One region of the Roseibium sp. FZY0029 genome, then DNA from elsewhere that is predicted to be linked to it. Evidence: predicted binding sites of a transcription regulator. Region 1 holds the regulator's gene; the other holds the start of a gene.

Region 1 (10,283 bases):
TGTCGTGATCATCCACCACAACGGCGTGCATGTAGGTCGGAGTTCCGTCGGACCGCATCAGAACGAAATCGTCGAGATCCTTGTTCGGGATCACGACGCGACCCTGAACAAGATCGTCGACAACGGTCTCGCCTTCCTGCGGTGCCTTGATGCGGATGACGGGATCGACGCCGTCAGGGGCTTCGGAGGCGTCGCGTTCGCGCCATGTGCCATCATAGCGAGGCGGTTTGCCTTCGGCTCGGGCCTTCTCGCGCATGGCGTCGAGTTCTTCCGGCGTGCAATAGCAGCGATAGGCCGTGCCGTTGGCGAGCATCTGTTCGACCACTTCCTTGTGGCGTTCAACCCGGGAAAACTGGGAGATCGGCTCTCCATCCCAGTCCAGCCCGAGCCAGGACAGGCCGTCGATCAGCGCGTCAACTGCTTCCTGTGTGGAGCGGGCCCGATCCGTATCTTCGATCCGTAGCAGCATCTTGCCGCCATGATGATGGGCGAACAGCCAGTTGAAGAGCGCGGTGCGAGCGCCGCCGATATGCAGGAACCCGGTCGGAGACGGGGCGAAGCGCGTGACGATGTTCTGTGCCATGGTGCTTTATAAAAGTCTCTGTCAGTATGACGGCGCGGAGCGCGCCGAATTGATGGCGCGGTCTTACCACAGGCTTTGGCAAGGCTAAATAGGGGCCTCTGCCCTTTCTTGGACCAAACGGGGAGCTGGGGTGACGTCACTGACCGATCCGCAGGATAGGACTGACAGCCGGTCGCGAACGGCACCTGATGATGATCAGGGGCAAGGTTCGTCCGTTGCTGATCCTTTGCCCGATGAACGTTGGAAGCGGCGCTTCGGGTTATCAGGGCACAATCCCTATGCTGGTTCGATGAAAAGTTCAGCGGCAGATCGCCTTTGGGATGCGCAAGGTCTCTTGTGGTTCGCCTTCGCGTTTGCTGCGGGAATTGGCGTTTATGTCTGGTTGCCTGAAGAGCCGTCCTGGCTTCTGATGACGGGTCTGGCGGTGTTTGCAGGCCTCGCAGTCTGGCGCGTGGGGCAAGGTGGCAAAGTGGCGGTTCCAGCCATTCTCTGCCTGGCTTTTTTCGCCGGACTGGCGACATCCAGCCTTCGGACCGCTTATGTATCAACGCCGCGCCTTGCCGAGCCGATGAACGCTGATGTATCTGGGGTTGTTGAAGAGGTGGATACCGGAGCGGCCGGTGTTCGGCTTGTGCTTGCTGTAACTGCGGTTAATGAACGTCCGGTCGAGGCGCTCGTGTTTCCGGCAAAAGTGCGCGTGCGCATTCCGGCTGATAGCGCAGTGGAGGTCGGGGACACAGTTCGTATCAATGCGCGCCTGTTTCCTCCGGCGGGTCCCGTGTTCCCGGGAGGGTATGACTATTCCTTCCGGGCCTTTTTTCAGCAAATAGGCGCGACGGGCTTCAGTTTTGGTCCGCCTCAGGTCATCAAGGTTCCAGATCAGGGGATTGGGCTTCGCCCCTCTGTTGTCATTGCCAAACTCCGAAGCAATATCGCGGAGCGGATCAAATCCAGTCTTGCCGATGGGCCCGAAACCGCATTGATCGTCGCCCTTTTGGTTGGTGACAGAAGCGGCATTGCTGAAGAGCAGGAAGAGGTATTGCGTTCGGCGGGGCTGGCTCACATCCTGGCGATTTCAGGACTGCATATGGCGCTTTTCGCCGGTGGCGCCTACGGGGCAGTTTTGTTGCTGTTATCGCTCATTCCGGTCTTGACGTTGAGATGGCCTGTTCACAAGTGGGCAGCTCTCTCAGCTCTTGGTGCGGCCGTCGTCTATCTGCTTCTGTCCGGCGGAGCGGTTGCCACACAGCGCTCTTTTTTGATGATTGCCATTGTCTTTCTCGGGGTTCTTGTCGGTCGGCGCGGTCTGACTTTGAGGAGTGTAGCGCTAGCAGGCCTCCTGCTTCTTGTGATAGCGCCTGAACGCCTGTTTTTCCCTGGCTTCCAGATGTCATTTGCCGCCGTGATCTGTCTGGTTGCCGTCTATGATTTGTGGCGGCAACGGGATCGCTTTGGATCGACCGGTGACAGAGTATCCGGATGGGGCATGGCGACATGCGTTTTTCTTGGCAAATGGGTTGCGGGTCTGCTTGTTACCGCGCTGGTCGCCGGATTGGCGACCGGCATCATCGGAGCACATCATTTCAGCCGCATTGCGCCCTATGGCGTTGTAGGCAATCTTCTGGGCATGCCAGTGTTCTCGCTGCTTGTCATGCCAATGGGTGTGATGGCGTTTGTTCTGATGCCCTTTGGACTGGCTGCGCTGCCACTGGCCGTGATGTCTATCGGCGTGTCGCTGCTTCTGAAGGTGGCTTCATTCACTGCTGCGCTGGATGCCGGAGGCGGCGCGTCGGGCAGGCTCGACGGAATGGCTGCAAGTCTACTGCTGTCGGCGCTATTTGCCGGCCTGTTGTTGCCAGGAAGAAGGCGTCTGCTCGCCGGATTTCCGCTGCTTGCGGGGCTCATGATTGTCATCACTGACCAGCCTCCGGACATCCAGATTGCCGCGAGCGGCTCTCGCATCGCCGCTCGGGATGAAACTGGGGCCTTGCGTTACGAAGCTAGAGGCCGGTCCTTTGCAACAGACCTTTGGCTTCAGTCGGAAGGCGTTCCTGATGAAGCGATTTTATCGCGTAAGATGAAATCGCCTCAGAAAATGTGTGACGATGATGGATGCGTCGTCAGGGCATACGGACCAGGGGAAAGCGAAGAGGCGCTGCAACTGGCCTTACCCTATTTGGCAATCGCCCAGCCTAAAACGTTCGAAGCATTTCAGATGGATTGCAGATACGCCGATTTGATCGTGACCGATCTAGTCGCTCCGGAAAACTGCAGCTCAGTGCTTGTTTTGGACCAGGAAACGCGGTCGGCACGCGGCGCAGTTTCGATCTGGTTGTCGGCAAGCGCTGCTCGTCGGGGGGATGATACCAATAGGCTTGGCGACCGAGAGGTACTTCCGCCTGACGGAAAGCCAAAAATCGAAAAGCTGGTGTACGCCATCCCTGACCCGCCGCGTCCCTGGCATCGGCCAGGAACGGTCACAAGAGACGGGTTACGTCAAGCCAGCCGCGCTTCATTTGCAAAAGAGCGCGTTGACGAGTGACGGGTCAGTACTGTCGAAACAGGGCAACAAGTCGGCCCTGAACTCGGACGCGGCCCGGTCCGAAGATCCGGGTTTCATAGGCGGGGTTCGCGGCTTCAAGCGCGATAGAGGCACCTTTCTTGCGCAAGCGCTTCAAGGTTGCTTCCTCATCATCGACAAGAGCGACGACAATATCTCCACTGTCGGCACTGTCGGTCCTGCGTATCAGAACGGTGTCACCATCCAGAATGCCGGCTTCGATCATGGAATCGCCGCGCACTTCCAGCGCGTAATGCTCTCCACGCCCAATCAGGTCCTGAGGCACGGTAATGGAATGGCTGTGGGTCTGAATGGCCTCGATCGGTACACCGGCGGCAATTCGGCCCATAACGGGAATTTCCGTGACACCGATAACGGGTTCCGGTGCTGCCTTCGCCGGTTCCGGTTTACCGAGCGAGCCTTCGATGACTTCTGGCGAAAAGGTGCCCCTTGGCCGAGGAGTACCCAGGCCCGGTGCGATGGAATCCGGAAGGCGAACAACCTCCATGGCTCTTGCCCGGTTCGGCAAGCGCCGGATGAAGCCGCGTTCTTCAAGGGCTGTGATCAGGCGATGAATGCCGGACTTGGAGCGCAGATCGAGCGCATCCTTCATTTCGTCGAAAGACGGCGGCACACCGGTTTCTTTCAGTCTTTCGTGAATGAACATGAGCAGTTCGTACTGCTTGCGCGTCAGCATGTAGGCGTCCCCTGACCGAGAAAACATCTGGTACAAATCAAGAACATGGTACCTGTTCTCATTGTGTTCTGCAAGGGTAAATGTTCTCTTACTGTTCTTGGTGCCTTGCTGGCGGCCACGATCAATTTTCAACTGGCCCAGGCTTATTGTCACATGTTGATCGGGTCGTAATCAGCAATTCGCAAGTGACAAGCGTGGGCGCCCCGCCGGCAATGAGAATGCCATCATGCAACCCGCCATCAAGGTCGATCGCGCGTATGGGCACTTGGAGCTCCTGAGTTGCTCTTGCCCCGCCACCTGGGGAAAGCAATATTTCGGAAATCAGGCCCGTCATCGCGTCGGCATCGCGAAACGCCGCTCCGGCAAGGCTGCCAAGGCCCTAGACTTCGTAGGAGGATGAATCCAACAGAAGAGCAAGTTCGTGGATGCTGTTTGTCAGATCGGCAAACGGAGCCGGCGTCGTAATGAGAGCGTTGTTTCGAAGCGGTCTGGAGAGGGGTCCGGCCTGCTGTAAGCGGAACAACGTGAATTCGGTTTCCGGGTCCAACGAAGCCACAAATGCCGCGCCTTTGAGACCGTGGCCCCTGATGATGCCTGCGTGCGCTATCTGAAGCGTGTGAGGCAGCGGGTGACCGAGACGTTCTCTGCCACTCTCGTGCCAGTAGGCGTATATATGCGCAAACCAGTCGCCGTCCTTCCTGCCTAGAATTGCGACCGCTGTTTCGAGAGTAGAGCCCTTGGAGGAATGCGTGTCGCTGTACTACGCTGCGTGGCGGTCATCGATCGCACAGGCTGGCATTACGAAGTCGAATGGCCCAAGTGTCAGACCGGAAAGATCCCGCACCGCCGGACTCAGCTCATGCTGTTTGGCGTAGCGACCCAAGACCTCCAAAAGAGGCGCGGGCTCCGTGATGTCTATCTTTAGAGGTTCCGCCCGGCATCTGGCATAGGGCCGCCGATTTTCGGCGGCGGGACCAGGATGCCGGATGTCGGCAAGTGTCCTGGGCGGTGGCCGTCTCACAGTAAGCCCTGCTCCGTCAGATGCTCTCGCACCAGTTTCTTCGTGATCTTGCCGTAGGCGCTGGTCGGCATCGCCGGAATAAAGAGGTAGCGTGCCGGCAATTTGTAACGGGCGATCTTGCCGTCGAGATAGTCCGTCAAAGCCTGAGGGTCGGGGGACTTGCCCGGGGCCGCCACGCAAACGGCAAGTCCGACTTCGCCCCATTGCCTGTCAGGAATGCCTAGAATTGCGACCTCGGAGATATCCGGATGTGTGAGCAGGACTTCCTCGACTTCTTTCGGATAGACGTTGGAGCCACCCGAAATATACATGTCCGAGGCTCGGCCGGTCAGGAAGAGGTAGCGCTGTTCATCCATGTGACCGATGTCGCCCGTCCGGAACCAGCCATTTCTGAACGACTTTTTGTTGGCTTCATCGTCCTCCAGGTATCCCGCGCAGACAGCTGCGCCAATAACGCAGACTTCACCTGTTTCATTGGGCGGCAGAAGATTGCCGTGTTCGTCCTGGATCGAGACCTCGATGCCGGTGCGCTCCGTGCCGCAGGTGCCGCTGCGTGTCTCGGGACCATCCTCCAGAAAATGATCCTGGGGCCGCAGCACCGTGATGTTTCCGGTGACCTCGCCAAGCCCGTAGTATTGAACCAGAACGTGCCCCAGTTTCTGCAGCGCCAGTTTCTGGTCCTCCCGGTACATGGGAGCCCCCGCATAGATGAGGTGTCGCAGGCTTGAGTGATCGAACCGGTCGACCGCAGGATCTTCCACCAGGCGTTTGACGATTGTTGGCACAGTGAAAATATTGCTGACCTTGTGTTTTTCGATCAGCTCGAAAGCGGTTGCCGGATTGAAGCCACCTCTAGGCAAAAGCACATGCGCTGAACCGGCCACAAGCTGAGCGACCAGTTGTAGCCCTGCGCCGTGGGAGAGCGGAGCGATCACCAGCGATGCATCCTGTTCCGTTGTTCCAGGCAACAGATCCGCCATGTAGTTGACGCAGACGAAACCGATTTGCCCGTGACTGAGGACGACCGCCTTTGGGCGTCCTGTGGAGCCGGATGTGAAGAACAACCAACAGGGGTCGTTGTAATCTACGCTCTCATTCGCAAAGGCTTGTCCCGTGTGGCGGGAGACAAGATCCTCATAGCTGGTGCCAAAGTCGCTCGTGCCAATCGTTACGCAACCAGTCAGCTGCGGTCTTGCGTTCCGTACAGCTTCGGCTTGAGCGCTGAAATTTGCGTCACACAGGAAAACCTTCGCCTTCGCTTTTTCCGCCGCATAGGCTGTCTCACCGGGCGCCTGACGGAAGTTGCAAGGAACCCAGACAGCCCCCAGGCGGAAAGCAGCCAGCATGATCTCGATCATCTGAACAGAGTTTTCAGCCTGCACCAGGAGACTGTCCCCCTTGGAAACGCCAAACTCAGACTGCAGGCCTGTTGCAAGAGCTGAGACTCGCGAATCGATTTCCGCCCAGGTCCATGTGCGCCCATCCTGGACAACGGCCGGACGGGTTGGCCATCGTGCGGCATTTCTGGACAGAAAGTGTGCAAGATTGGACACGCGATTGGAACAGCGTTCCACCATATGAGTTTGCCTCCCGGTTCATGGTTTTTTTCTGACGTTAGGTTGACCCAGGTCTATTTGACAAGCTGCGATTGGCATTCAGGCCGTTCCGCTTTGAAAGGAAATCGTGCAAGGATGCCGCCGATCAATTTCGAAGGTTGTTAGAGGATTTCGAATGAGCGAGATGACGATTGCTGATTGGGACGATGCCTATTCAAATGCAGCGTATATTCCAGGTGCCGACGATTTTATTGTGCGCTGGGCGCAAGATGCCGAAGCCTTCCGGAAAAGCTGGGTCGAGAAGGATCTGGATGTTGTTTACGGGGAAGGGGATCGTCAACGGTTCGATGTGTTCCGGCCGGAGCGAAAATCCAAGGGGCTCGTTGTCTTCGTGCATGGGGGCTACTGGCTGAGATTCGACAAGAGTTCCTGGTCGCATTTCTCAAGCGGGTGTCTGGCAAAGGGCTGGACGGTTTGCATGCCATCCTATGAGCTGGCTCCAGATGCCCGGATCTCAGACATCACGCGGCAGATCAGTGTGGCAGTCACGAAAGCGGCGGCTCGTGTTGCCGGGCCGATCCGGCTGGCCGGTCACTCCGCCGGAGGCCATCTGGTCACTCGGATGATCTGTGAGGATACGCGCCTGTCAGAGGACGTTCTGGCGCGAATCGAGCGGGTCGTATCCATTAGCGGTCTGCACGACCTTCGCCCGCTCAGAAATACCGTGATGAACAAGTCTTTCCAAATGAGCGAAGAAGAGGCCGTTGCCGAGAGCGCCGCACTTATGAAGCCCGCAATCGACTGCCCGGTCGTCGCCTGGGTTGGAGGGGCGGAGCGTCCGGAGTTCCTCCGCCAGTCGAAACTTCTCGCCGACGCTTGGCCAACGGCGACTTATCGGGAAGATCCGGATCGGCATCATTTCGACGTCATCGATGGGCTTAAAAAGCCGGATAGCGAGTTGACCGAAACCTTGCTGGCCTCTTGAGCCAACCCACAGGGAGACGCTTATGCGTACTGAAAGCGACAGCATCGGTGAGATAGATGTACCGGAGGACAAATACTGGGGGGCGCAGACACAGCGTTCCCTCAAGTATTTTTCAATCGGCAGTGACTTGATGCCGATTGAGCTTGTCCACGCCTATGGCATCCTGAAAAAGGCAGCCGCTCTTTCAAACGAAGAGCTGGGCCTGCTGCGTGACGATCTAGCGAGCCTGATTGTCCGGGCAGCGGAGGAAGTGAGCGAAGGAAAACTGGACGAGCATTTTCCTCTGCACGTCTGGATGACCGGTAGCGGCACCCAAACCAACATGAACGTGAATGAGGTGATCGCCAATCGCGCCATTGCGCTTGCAGGCGGCGTACTGGGGTCAAAAGATCCGGTTCACCCCAACGATCACGTGAACCTGTCTCAGTCTTCCAATGACAGCTTTCCTGCAGCCATGCACATGGCGGCTGCGATCCAGGTGAACCACCGCCTGCTGCCAGGGGTTCAGACACTCCACAAAAGCCTTCAGGAAAAAGCCGATGCCTGGGACAGTATCATCAAGATCGGCAGAACCCATATGCAGGACGCTACGCCTCTGACACTTGGGCAGGAGTTTTCCGGTTACGCTGAAATGCTGCGGCAGGACATGGAACGTATCCGTTTTGCATTAAACGATGTCTATGGTCTGGCGCTGGGCGGAACCGCTGTGGGGACGGGGATCAACGCGCATCCCCGCTTTGCAGAGCTGTCAGCCACAAAAATCGCCGAACTGACTGGTTTGCCGTTTTATACGGCTCCGAACAAATTCGCTGTCCAGGGCGCGCATGATGCTCTTGTCATGCTGAGCGGGGCTTTGAAGACGCTTGCTGTGTCCTTGTTCAAGATCGCAAACGACATTCGTCTTTTGTCATGCGGACCCCGCTGCGGATTTTTCGAACTGATAATTCCGTCCAATGAACCCGGGTCCTCGATCATGCCGGGCAAGGTCAATCCGACTCAGTGTGAGGCACTTGCGATGATCGCGGCGCAGGTCATCGGGAATGACGTCGTGGTCGGGATTGGTGGCGCCAGCGGGTATCTCGAGATGAATGTCTACAAGCCGTTGATGATCAATGCAATTCTGCAATCGGTTAAGATCATGGGTGACGGCTGCACCAACTTCTCCCGTTTCCTTGTCGAAGGAATGCAGCCGAACGAAAAGCGCATCAAGCAGTTCCTGGATCAGTCCTTGATGCTGGTCACTGCGCTCAGTCCGCTTATCGGATACGACAAGGCCAGTCATGCCGCACATCATGCCTTTGAGCACGATCTGACCTTGAAACAGGCATGCCTTGACCTTGGCTTTGTCAGCGCAGAGGAATTCGACCGGGTTGTCGATCCCGCGAAAATGGTCCAGCCGACGCTTTGACGAGCACGCATGCTTCCTGATGTGAGACTGCGCCGAGCGCTGGGCTTAAAGCTTCCAGCTAGAGAAGGCCACGCTCTGCGAGGTTGCGCATCAGGGAGCTTATTCCGAAAGTCCATTCTGGACATTCCGTCGAAAGCCGGACCGTGTTGCTCAAGCGGCCCAGGCCCGGGCTTTCGATCGTGACAACGTCGCCCAGTTTGTGCGTAAAGCCTTCACCGGCGACGTCCCTGTCCTGGGTAGGGGCAAAGAGCGTGCCGAGAAACAGCATGATCCCGTCAGGGTACTGGTGATGCCGACCCAGAGTCTGCCGGACGAGGTCTTGAGGATCCCGGCTAATCTCCTTCATCGAAGACCGTCCCTTCAGGATAAACCCGTCCGTGCCCTCGACTGTCAGATCCAGCTCTGCCTGGCGCACGTCCTCCAGCGAAAACGTGGCGTCGAACAGTCGGATCATGGGCCCGATGGCGCAGGATGCATTGTTGTCCTTGGCTTTGGACAGAAGCAGCGCCGAGCGGCCTTCGACGTCGCGCAGATTGACGTCATTTCCAAGAGTCGCGCCGACAATCACACCTTTGGAAGAGACGGTCAGAACCACTTCCGGCTCAGGGTTGTTCCAGCTCGACACAGGATGCAGACCGACATCTGCACCCGGGCCGACGGAGGAAAGAACCTGGGCTTTGGAAAAGACTTCGGCATCCGGGCCGATACCAACTTCCAGATATTGGCTCCACAGCCCTTCGGAAATCAGCGCCTGTTTTACCCTGGCAGCTTCCTCTGATCCGGCGCGCAGGTTACGCAGACTGTCGCCGATGGTGGAGCCCACACGTGCCCGAATTGCTTCCGCCTTTTGGGGATCGCCTGCCGCTTTTTCCTCGATAACGCGTTCCACCATGGAATTGGCGAAGGTCACCCCACAGGCTTTCACCGCTTGCAGATCGCACGGTGCAAGAAAATGCAATTCGGTGGGATTATCTGAAGAAGCTGCTGCAATCAGGTCGAGAGCGCCGAGATCTTCTCCTTCTGCCGTGGCAACATAACTTGTCGGATCCCGCATTTCGCAGATGTCCCGCACGGTCGGGGCGGTCTTCGAGGTGATGTCGATGACGCGATTGCCGCGCAGAGTAACGACGGAAGGTCCGTTGACGCCGGGCCGCCAAACACGGCCCAGATAAGTGCCGGAGGACATTTCGGTTTCTGAATAAAAGCTCATGGCGTTTCCTGGTTGGCCTTGGGGTGTGGCCCATTGTTGATTTTCCCTAATCTGCTGGGAAAACCCTCACTTGTCCAACAAATCTGGAAGCGCGGCTTTTGGCGTGGTCAATACGGCTCTTCAAGCGCCTGGGTCATTCCTGAAGCGTTGAAGCAACCAGTTTGTCTGCCATCGCCTTGTTCAGCACCAGCATGTCTTTCATGCGTCCGCGCGCCAGTTCGGCATCGCCGGCATCGATGGCTTCTGCCACGCCTACATGATTG
Region 2 (10,283 bases), on a different contig from region 1:
TCATCAAGGTCCGCGGAAATATCGAAGCTTTCCTCAGCGCCCTTGTGAACGCCGCCGATGCCGCCGGTGGCGAACACCTTCAGGCCGGCCGCATGGGCCGCCATCATGGTGGCGGCGACGGTGGTCGCGCCGTAGCGCCCGGTGGCAAGGGCGAATGTCAGGTCGGCACGCGAACACTTCATCACGTCCTTGGCCTGCGCCAGACGGTCGAGATCCGTGTCGGATAGACCAACCATGATCTTGCCGTCCATCAGAGCGATCGTAGCCGGAACAGCGCCTTCCGCACGAATATCGGCCTCCACGTCACGGGCCGTCTCGACGTTCCTCGGGAACGGCATGCCGTGGGTGATGATGGTCGATTCCAGCGCAACGACCGGCTTGCCGTTCGTAAGAGCCTCGCGCACTTCATCGCTGTAAACGATCAGATCCTTGATGGAGGAGGGCGATGTCGGGGTGGTCACGGCGTGTGCCTTTCTGTTTCTTCATCCGGCAGCTCTAGGCCGGGGCAAATCTGCGGGTCTTATAGGCGCAAGGCGAGACTGCGCCAAGATTGGAATTTGTCCACATGGTCAAAAGTTGGCGAGGGCATCCCACGTAAGCTCATCGGCGAGCGCGCCCGTGCAGCGCAAGGTCAGGGCGGCGGCCGAAAGGCCAAAGGGGACGGCGTCTGTCAGGCCATACCCTTTTGAAAGCGCTGCGACCGTGCCCGCTGTCAAGGCGTCGCCTGCGCCGGTGACGTCGACAATTTGTGTCTGAAGCGGAGCAAAGCGGTGGAGCGTTCCCCCTTCCAGCACAAGCACGTCTGAGGCAGCACTGGTCAGGACAAAACTCTTCAGGCCGGTCTGCATCAAGGCTGCGGCAAGGTCTTCGGAAGATACATCGCAGGAGAGGCCGGTGAGCGTGGCCGCTTCGCCGCGGTTCAGCATCAGGCAGTCCAGTTCGTCAAGGACGCCACGCAGCCGGATGGCCTTGGCATCCGAAACGGCATTGGCAATGAGGCGCCCGGGCCGGGCAACGCCTGCCAGCCGGGCCAGCATGGCAGCGGGGAGGTTCGCATCCAGAAACCAGATCGTCTCCCGCGATGCACCTGCCGCGAGCTGCTCAACGATGGCATCGAACAGGTCTTCAGGGGCTTCGGACAGCACACGATCATCGACGCAGGCGGCTGCAAGATCGCCCGCCGGATTATGCAGCGCAAGGTATTGGCCTGTGGCGAAACCTGACCGGGCCAGGACATGGAGAACAAGACCTTCCTGTCGAAGCTGGCGAGAGAGCATGTCGGCAGCACCATCGTCCCCGACCGTCCCCACCAGATGCGTTCCCACACCAAGGCGCACCAGCGCTCGAGCTATATTCGTGGCAACGCCGCCCGGCTTCGCACTCAGTCTGGAAGGGGTCGATGTCTCGGGGCGGATCGGCTCGCTGGCATGGGCGATCGTATCGTAATGGATCGCACCGATGGCGATGACGGAAGAAGAATGGGCTGAAGTCACGTTCAGGACTGTCTCATAAAGGGCCGGCATCAGAACCCAAGGCTCGCTCCGCCGGTCGCAGGCAACCGTTGAAAGCGCGGGCTAGCAGATTAAGCGGGGGGCGGCAACGGGAAGCGCGCAGGCATAGCTAACAAGCATCCGTTGATAACATGAAACGACGGATCAGCGGCCAACGGGGCCGTTTTTCGCAGTCAGCGTGCTTTTGTGCCGATGATGAGGCCATTTCGGCGCGTCATTATGAACTTGCCTTGCGATCTGTCGCTTTCCTCGCGGATCAGCTTAGCAAGATGCCTCTGTTGAGCCTCGGCCGCAGTAATGCCTGGTGGACAGGACAACAGGAACTTCACCGCATCTTCTGGATCAGTGCACGTCATCGTATCGGTAAGATCAAATCGCCGTACAACGTCGAAAAGCTCACCAACAACCTGCTCGGCATCATCGAGCGAGAACATTGCGGCCGCGGGATCAACGGGCCTGCCTCCAAATGCCTTGACGCCGATTGAATGCAGTTCGCTCATATTCTCCAGAGCATTTGTGCTTACGAACACCTGCCCGCCCGTGCGCAAGACACGTCTCGCTTCACGCAACGCGGTTCGTGGATCTTCCAAGTGATACAGGACGTGCAAAAGAAGCACCGCGTCAAAGGTCTCATCTGGGTGCGGCAGGTCGATGGCATCTGCCACCTTAGCGCTGACGACCTCAATCTTCTCCACCGTTGCCAGGTTCGCCAAGACCTCCTCGATCATTCCGGGAGAGGCATCTATGAGAGAAAGACGAAGTTGGTTTGGCAGACGGTCTGCCTGAGAACGCCAAATCCAGCCAGGACCGCACCCGACGTCCAATACATGCATTTCTGTTTGTAAATTCAAATGCTCGATCAGCCAGCCAAACCAGCTGACAGTTGCATATTTCGCCTGAAACGAGCCACGTGTCGCAAGATGGCGGGGCGTCGCGTAGTGGCGTTGTGCTTCTTCACTTCGAGACGTGTCATTCATAAGAAGATGCTACGCCAATTATGGGTCTTTATCCATAAAGAGCTCTACGCAGAAACTTGAACCGCACTTGTTTTGAGAGGACGGTTGTTCTCGAACCGAACCAATGGTCGCATCGCGACTGCGGCCACAAAGTTGGCGCTCATCTGCCCCGGACAGATTATGCATTTCCAGGCAAGGCGCGCCGCCAGATCCTAACCGACTGTAGGAGCTAAATTGCAAGACATGGTCGTTGTGTTTCACACCTCTTTTGTCTTCGGGCACCCGGTTTATGTCCCGCATCGGATCACGTTTTTTAAAGGCCTGAGATCGCGCGATCCGGAGATCTCGGGCCTCCAGGTTGTCTCGACCATTTAAACTCCACCCGACTTCCGCATTACGGCTTCTTCCTGGGCGCGCTGTTTGGCGGCGATCTTTTCCTTGATTTCGGAGAGATCACCCTTGGGAGTTTTCGGGTTCCTGGGGTTGTTGGGGACCAGCTCTACGAGGACCGGATTGGGTGAGTGGTCGAGCGTGGCTCCCGAAACACTGTCGACGCCGACACCAATAACGCCGCCAATCAGCACGTTCCCAGCCATGCCGGCGACGCCGCCGGGGGCGACCTTGGTGTTCACCTCGACGGTCTGGGTCTTGTAGCCTTCCTTGGAAACCGTAACGGTGAATTCCTGTTTGCGTGAGACCTGAAGAGAGCAGGGGGACGTGTTGCAGGTCAGCCCGATGGACGTGGCGATCTGTGCTCCTTCCGGTGAGACGTAGACCTTCACGGTCTCATTGGTGCCGCGTGTCGCCGTGGCGCAAGCCGACAAGCCAAGCGCAAGCGCCAGGCACAACAGTTTGTTTGTTTTCATGTAAATCGCTTCCCAGCCAAGTGAAACAAAAGTGGCGAAGACCTAGCCGAACCGAAATTCTTTGCAAATCTGTTTTTCAAGTACCGATTGAAAGACGTGCTCACTGCCACCCGATATTCACATTCGAATTGCGACAAGGCCCAGCTGGTAGGCGCTCGATAAGACTGGACCGAGCCGCAAAGCAGGCTGACAGGGATGGCCAGTCGATCCACCCGAGATGCGGCAGAGCACTGATTCTATCTCAATGTGGAACAGGGAATAACCCGGTGTTCAGCTTACGTAGGGGAATACGCGATCTGTTCAGCTGAGAACATATTGGAAACAAACAGTCATTTTCATTTAAATACCAATCGGTTTTGCCATCTTGTCAAATGAGAACAAAATGTGTACAAAGCTCTCATTGAAACGGCACGTCCATCGTGGAATAAGGAGCGTAAGCCATGTCGCAAAGTACACTTCGTCTCGTAGAAAGCAGCCAGATGGATAAGACAAAAGCGCTGGACGCAGCGCTCAGCCAAATCGAACGCGCCTTCGGCAAAGGCTCCATCATGAAGATGGGCCAGGGCCAGGTGGTTGAGGTGCAAGCTGTCTCGACCGGGTCTCTCGGACTTGATATCGCCCTCGGGATCGGCGGTCTGCCGCGCGGACGTATCGTCGAGATCTACGGGCCGGAATCGTCCGGTAAAACGACGCTTGCGCTGCATGCGGTTGCCGAAGCTCAGAAGACGGGTGGGATCTGCGCCTTCATCGATGCGGAGCATGCGCTGGATCCGATCTATGCGCGCAAGCTTGGGGTCGATATCGACAATCTTCTGATCTCCCAGCCGGACGCCGGTGAGCAGGCACTGGAAATCGCCGACACGCTGGTGCGGTCCGGCGCCATTGATGTGCTGGTCATCGACTCGGTCGCCGCGCTGACGCCGAAGGCCGAACTTGAAGGCGAAATGGGCGACAGTCTGCCGGGCATGCAGGCCCGCCTGATGAGCCAGGCGCTGCGCAAGCTGACCGCTTCGATCTCCAAGTCGAAGTGCATGGTGATCTTCATCAACCAGATCCGCATGAAGATCGGCGTGATGTTCGGTTCACCTGAAACCACGACAGGCGGCAATGCGCTGAAATTCTACGCGTCTGTCCGTCTGGATATTCGCCGCATCGGCGCGATCAAGGACCGGGACGAAGTCGTCGGCAACCAGACCCGCGTGAAAGTCGTCAAGAACAAGCTGGCGCCTCCCTTTCGTCAGGTCGAATTCGACATTGTCTACGGTGAGGGCGTCTCCAAGACCGGCGAGCTGATCGATCTTGGTGTCAAAGGCAACATCGTTGAAAAGTCGGGTGCTTGGTTCTCCTACAACAGCCAGCGTCTTGGCCAGGGCCGGGAAAATGCAAAGCAGTTTCTGAAGGACAATCCGGAAATTGCCGATGAAATCGAACTGGCGATCCGCCAGAACGCCGGTCTGATCGCCGAGGCGATCATCGATCCGGACGGGGGAGTGGAAGACGAAGCAGAGGATTGATCCTCAGCTTCTGGTCGCCGCTCGCATGAGCTCCGGACGTTTGTCCGGTCTTCCAAGGGCCTCCTTCCGTTTATCGGAAGGGGGCCTTTTGCTGTTCGGGGCGAGGACCGGAACAAAATTCCAACATGTCGGATGGCGCGCTGACAGGTGGCCGGAGCGTCGCTTTAACGTGCAAACCGGAATTCGCCTTTATCCTGGCCGGTTTCCGTTGGGTCGGGCCCTTGCAACCGCTGGACAGGGTTGGAGGTCAAAGTTAAAAGGCTGTTCCGGCGCGGATCGGTGAGCCAGATCCCGCGCACCCAAGATTTTCAACAGGCCCTCATATGCGGGGCTGTGACCGATGCGAGATCCGAATGACCGGCGTAAATGAAATCCGCTCTGCCTTTCTGGACTATTTCAAGACAAACGGCCACGAAGTGGTCGAGTCCGGGCCGCTGGTGCCGCGCAACGATCCGACCCTGATGTTCGCGAACGCGGGCATGAACCAGTTCAAGAACGTGTTTACCGGCTTGGAAAAACGCGATTATTCCCGTGCGGTGACGGCACAGAAGTGTGTGCGCGCCGGTGGCAAGCACAACGACCTGGACAACGTCGGTTACACCGCACGCCACCACACCTTCTTCGAAATGCTCGGCAACTTTTCGTTCGGGGACTATTTCAAGGACCGGGCGATCGAACTGGCCTGGAATCTCGTCACCAAGGAATTCGGCCTGCCGAAGGACAAGCTCCTGGTCACCGTCTTCGCTGAAGACGATCAGGCTTTCGATCTGTGGAAGAAGATTGCCGGTCTCAGCGAAGACCGGATCATCCGTATTCCGACATCGGACAATTTCTGGTCCATGGGCGATACCGGCCCGTGCGGCCCGTGTTCCGAAATCTTCTACGATCATGGCGACCACATCTGGGGCGGCCCTCCGGGCTCCCCGGAAGAAGACGGCGACCGGTTCATCGAGATCTGGAACCTCGTCTTCATGCAGTACGAACAGACGCCGGAAAAGCGTCTCGACCTGCCGCGTCCATCCATCGACACCGGCATGGGCATCGAGCGTATCGCTGCTGTCATGCAGGGTGTTCACAACAACTACGACATCGACCTCTTCAAGGCACTGATCGCGGCGTCCGTGAACGCCACGGGCGTTGAAGCGGAAGGCGACGCCACCGGCAGCCACCGTGTGATAGCCGACCACTTGCGGTCGACGAGCTTCCTGATTGCTGACGGCGTTCTGCCGTCGAACGAGGGCCGTGGTTATGTGTTGCGCCGGATCATGCGCCGCGGCATGCGTCACGCTCATCTTCTGGGGGCGAGCGAGCCGCTGATGCACAAGCTGGTTCCGGCTCTCGTGCGTGAGATGGGCCGGGCCTATCCGGAACTGAGCCGCGCTGAAGACCTGATCACCGAGACGCTGAAGCTGGAAGAAACACGCTTCCGCAAGACCTTGGAGCGCGGGCTCGGCTTGCTCGACACGGCAACGGAAGATCTTGAGTCCGGCGGCCGTCTTGACGGGGAAACCGCGTTCAAGCTCTACGACACCTACGGCTTTCCGCTGGATCTGACCCAGGATGCGCTCAGAACACGTGATATCTCCGTTGATATCGATGGCTTCAATGCGGCGATGGAGCGCCAGAAGGCGGAAGCCCGTGCGGCCTGGTCCGGTTCGGGCAGCGCGGCTACGGAAGCTGTCTGGTACGCACTCAAGGAAAAACACGGGGCGACGGACTTCCTCGGCTATGAAACCGAGACGGCTGAAGGTGTCGTTGCCGGCCTTGCCGCCGACGACAAGGAAGTCGACAAGCTGTCCGCCGGCGAAAGCGGGTTCGTGGTTCTGAACCAGACGCCGTTTTACGGCGAAAGCGGCGGTCAGGTCGGCGATACCGGCTGGATGCTGGCGAGCGGCGTCAAGGCAGCCGTGACCAACACCCAGAAGAAGGCAGACGGCCTTTTCGTGCATTCCGTCACTGTGGAGGAAGGCGAGCTGGTTCCGGGTCTTGCCCTGGAACTGAAGGTCGACCATTCCCGCCGCAAGGCGATCCGCTCCAACCACTCGGCCACCCACCTGGTGCATGAGGCGTTGCGCGAGGTCCTCGGCAATCACGTGGCGCAGAAGGGCTCTCTGGTGACGCCGGAACGCCTGCGTTTCGACTTCTCCCATCCCAAGCCGGTGAGTGATGAGGAACTGGCGACGGTTGAGAGCTTCGCCAACGAGATCGTGTTGCAGAACGCTCAGGTCGACACGCGCCTCATGGCCGTGGACGATGCGATCGAAGCCGGTGCCATGGCTCTTTTCGGCGAGAAATACGGCGAGGAAGTGCGTGTGGTTTCCATGGGAACGGCTCTCCATGGTCCGAAGCAGGGCAAGCCCTATTCGCTGGAACTGTGCGGTGGCACCCACGTAAAGCGGACCGGCGACATTGGTCTGGTGACGCTGGTTTCCGAAGGCGCGGTTGCGGCAGGTGTCCGCCGGATCGAGGCGCTGACCGGTTCGGAGGCCCGTCAATACCTGGACGCGCAGGACAAGCGCATGCGTGAGCTGGCCAGCCTGCTGAAGATCAGCGCGGACGATGTTCCGGCCCGCGTGGCGCAACTGGTTGAAGACCGCAAGAAGCTGGAACGTGAACTGGCGGACGCCAAGAAAAAGCTCGCCATGGGCGGCGGAGCCGATGGCGCTACGCCGGTGAAGGAAGCCGGGTCGTTCAAGCTGATGGCCCGCGTCGTCGAGGGCATCAACCCGAAAGACCTGAAGGGCATGGCTGACGAGGCCAAGACCCAGCTTGGCTCCGGTGTGGTTGTTCTGATCAGCGTTGCCGAAGACGAAAAAGCCGCCATCGTGACGGCGGTTACGCAGGATCTGACCGACAAGGTCAGCGCCGTGGATCTGGTACGGATCGGCTCGGAAGCCCTGGGCGGCCGCGGTGGCGGCGGACGGCCCGACATGGCGCAGGCCGGTGGACCGGATGGCGCCAGGGCCGATCAAGCCGTTGCCGCGATCGAGGCACATCTGGCGGGGCTCTGATTGATCCTTCCAGAGATGAAGATTGAAAAGGGCGGCTCCATTGGGGCCGCCCTTGTTTTTTCACAGCCTTCGCTGATCTTCTTCGACGACCGACCGCAAACCTAGCCCTCGTTCGTCATTCTGGACGCAGCGTAGCGGAGATCCATGATCGGGAAGCCTGTGAGTTCTGGCTTTCAGCAGATGACGAGCGAAAGACCTGTGGCTCTCCGCTCCCGGCTCGCGCTTTCGCTTGGCCGGGAAGACGATGGAGAGGTTGGGTTGGAGCGGCTGAGCCGAGCAGTCTCATCAACGCCAGCCTTCCGCGTTTGCAGGTCGGGTCAGTTCACGACAGCGATAATCGCCAGGGCTGCGGCTGTGATGAATGTTGAGACCAGCAACATTTTCAGGACGATGTGGTGCGGCGTGGTTACTGCGGCGCGGGCCTTGTCGGTGTCTATGGTCATGGCATCCTCCTTTGGTGCGGTTGGCTATCCTTGAAGATGGGGCCTGCGGCAAATTAACCCAATCACGATGCTCTCACCCCTATGCACAGCTTCGTGCGGGGGCAGAGGGGCTGTCGGTGCGGAAAGGTTTGTCGTAGCCTGTCTTTCCGCTATTCATGAAAATGCGAGCAAAGACAGAAACGGGGGGCTTGGTGTCCGGCCACGAATTCAAACGAGCGCTCTATGAGCTGCTTGAGGACACAGGCAAACGGCGCATCGGCGCGCGCGTGCTCCGGCACCTGCTGATTGCCCTCATCCTGATCAACATCCTGCTTGCGGTGCTGGAAACCGTTCCGGAAATTCGCGAAATCTTCAGCGCACATCTGCGCCTCATCCAGTTCGCGAGCGGCTTTGTCTTTCTGGCAGAATATGTCCTGCGTCTTTATGTGGCCGATCTTCACCCGCCGCTGCGTCGATACGGGCCCGTTTTCTCGAGGCTGCGTTACGCGATCCAGCCGGACGCGATCATTGATCTGATCGGAGCGTTGCCGCTGTTGTTCGTGTTGTTCCTGCCCAATCAGGCGGTCACGATCGTTGTGATCCTGCGGTTGCTGCGCTTCCTGAAGCTTGCCCGGTATTCGCCCGCCCTGCGCTCGCTGATATCAGCTGTCGGCAACGAACGCCGGGCATTGCTCGGGTCGAGCATGATCATCTTCGGTGTGATCCTGCTGTCTGCCACGGTTATGTATCTGATCGAGAATGACGACCAGCCGGAAAAATTCCGCAGCATTCTCCATGGTATCTACTGGGCAATCACCACGGTAACGACAGTCGGATACGGCGACGTCGTGCCGGTCAGCAATCTCGGCAAGATGGTCGGCGGCATCGTCATGCTGATGGGGTACGGGCTCATCGCCTTGCCGGTCGGCATCATTGCCTCGGCCTTCGCCCGCGAGATCCATAGCCGGGATTTTGTCGTTACCTGGTCCATGGTGGCCCGGGTGCCGCTGTTTGAAGACCTGAAGGCGACCGAGATTGCCGAAGTGTCGAAGCTGCTGCAGTCGCTGCGGGTGCGCAAGGGCGGCACCATTGCCGAAAAGGGCGACGTTGCCGACAAGATGTATTTCATCGCCGATGGTGAGGTCGAAATTCGCTTGCAGCACGACACGGTTTATCTGGGCGAGGGCAGCTTCTTCGGCGAACTGGCCTTGATCAACCAGACACCGAGAACCGCGAAGGTGGTGGCCTACAAGGATTGTCAGCTCCTGGTTCTGGAAGCCGAAGCCCTGAAACACCTGATGGACAAGGACGAGGGGCTGGCCAAGAAGATCATGGACGAGGCCAGAGACCGTGTGGCCGCGGGCAAGCGGGTCCTGGGTGAGCTGGCGGAAGAGGAACTGCAGCAGGCGGGCGTCTTTGCCTCGTCGGAGCAAAGCGACCAGGAGCCGGAACTCTTTGAAGAGGAGAGTTGCTCACCGCAAGACGAGGGCGCGGAAGACCCCGACAGCGAAGAGGAGCGCCCGGAAGACGCCACTCCTTCACCAAAGGAACCGGCCCGCTAGCGTGCGGAAGATGAAATGGTTTGAGGAGGACCAATCCGGTCAAATTCCAAGGACATGGATATGGCGTCACCGCGCGTCGCCAGCATGTCTGACCAGGCAGAAAGCCCGCTCCGCGCACCCTTCCTGGCGCCGTTTCTTCTTCATGTATTGGGCCACACCGCAGGCCGGTCAGTAGGGTGTCAGGCCAGGGGGAATCTGGGCATAGAGCGGGTCGCCCTGCCAGAAGACATCCGTCGGGCCGACGACGAAATCGATCAGGTTCCACCGGTTGAACTGGTAGCGCAGCAGCGCATAGGTGACGAGACCGTCCATATACTCGGCCTGCGAAGCAAAAGTCGTGCGGTACGGGTCAATAGCGCCGCCTCCAGGACGTTGCGGCGAAACCTGCACGAAGGCCCAGCCATAGCCCGAGCGCATCCAGTTGACCACGAATTCGACGGG

Evidence for each region. Region 1 encodes LexA, which represses DNA repair genes until DNA is damaged. Its sites were predicted from a motif close to TGTTCNNNNTGTGTTCNG; they were not measured.
Region 2: recA (recombinase RecA) is a predicted target of LexA. The motif match lies at 3,640-3,657, and genes of this name have one in related genera.

The regions. Positions count from the first base shown of each region.
Region 1 covers NZ_JAZDVZ010000005.1:240,378-250,660, forward strand. The annotation lists gene gltX (glutamate--tRNA ligase) at 1-583, opposite strand, end outside; gene V1T76_RS15875 (ComEC/Rec2 family competence protein) at 714-3,125, shown strand; gene lexA (transcriptional repressor LexA) at 3,130-3,840, opposite strand; gene V1T76_RS15885 (acyl-CoA synthetase) at 4,858-6,438, opposite strand; gene V1T76_RS15890 (alpha/beta hydrolase) at 6,593-7,402, shown strand; gene fumC (class II fumarate hydratase) at 7,425-8,810, shown strand; gene V1T76_RS15900 (fumarylacetoacetate hydrolase family protein) at 8,869-10,020, opposite strand; gene V1T76_RS15905 (FadR/GntR family transcriptional regulator) at 10,154-10,283, opposite strand, start outside.
Region 2 covers NZ_JAZDVZ010000002.1:430,472-440,754, reverse strand. The annotation lists gene V1T76_RS06580 (pseudouridine-5'-phosphate glycosidase) at 1-461, opposite strand, end outside; gene V1T76_RS06575 (PfkB family carbohydrate kinase) at 570-1,523, opposite strand; gene V1T76_RS06570 (class I SAM-dependent methyltransferase) at 1,685-2,488, opposite strand; gene V1T76_RS06565 (translation initiation factor 2) at 2,839-3,333, opposite strand; gene recA (recombinase RecA) at 3,774-4,847, shown strand; gene alaS (alanine--tRNA ligase) at 5,201-7,858, shown strand; gene V1T76_RS06550 (hypothetical protein) at 8,176-8,301, opposite strand; gene V1T76_RS06545 (cyclic nucleotide-gated ion channel) at 8,493-9,842, shown strand; gene V1T76_RS06540 (hypothetical protein) at 10,011-10,283, opposite strand, start outside.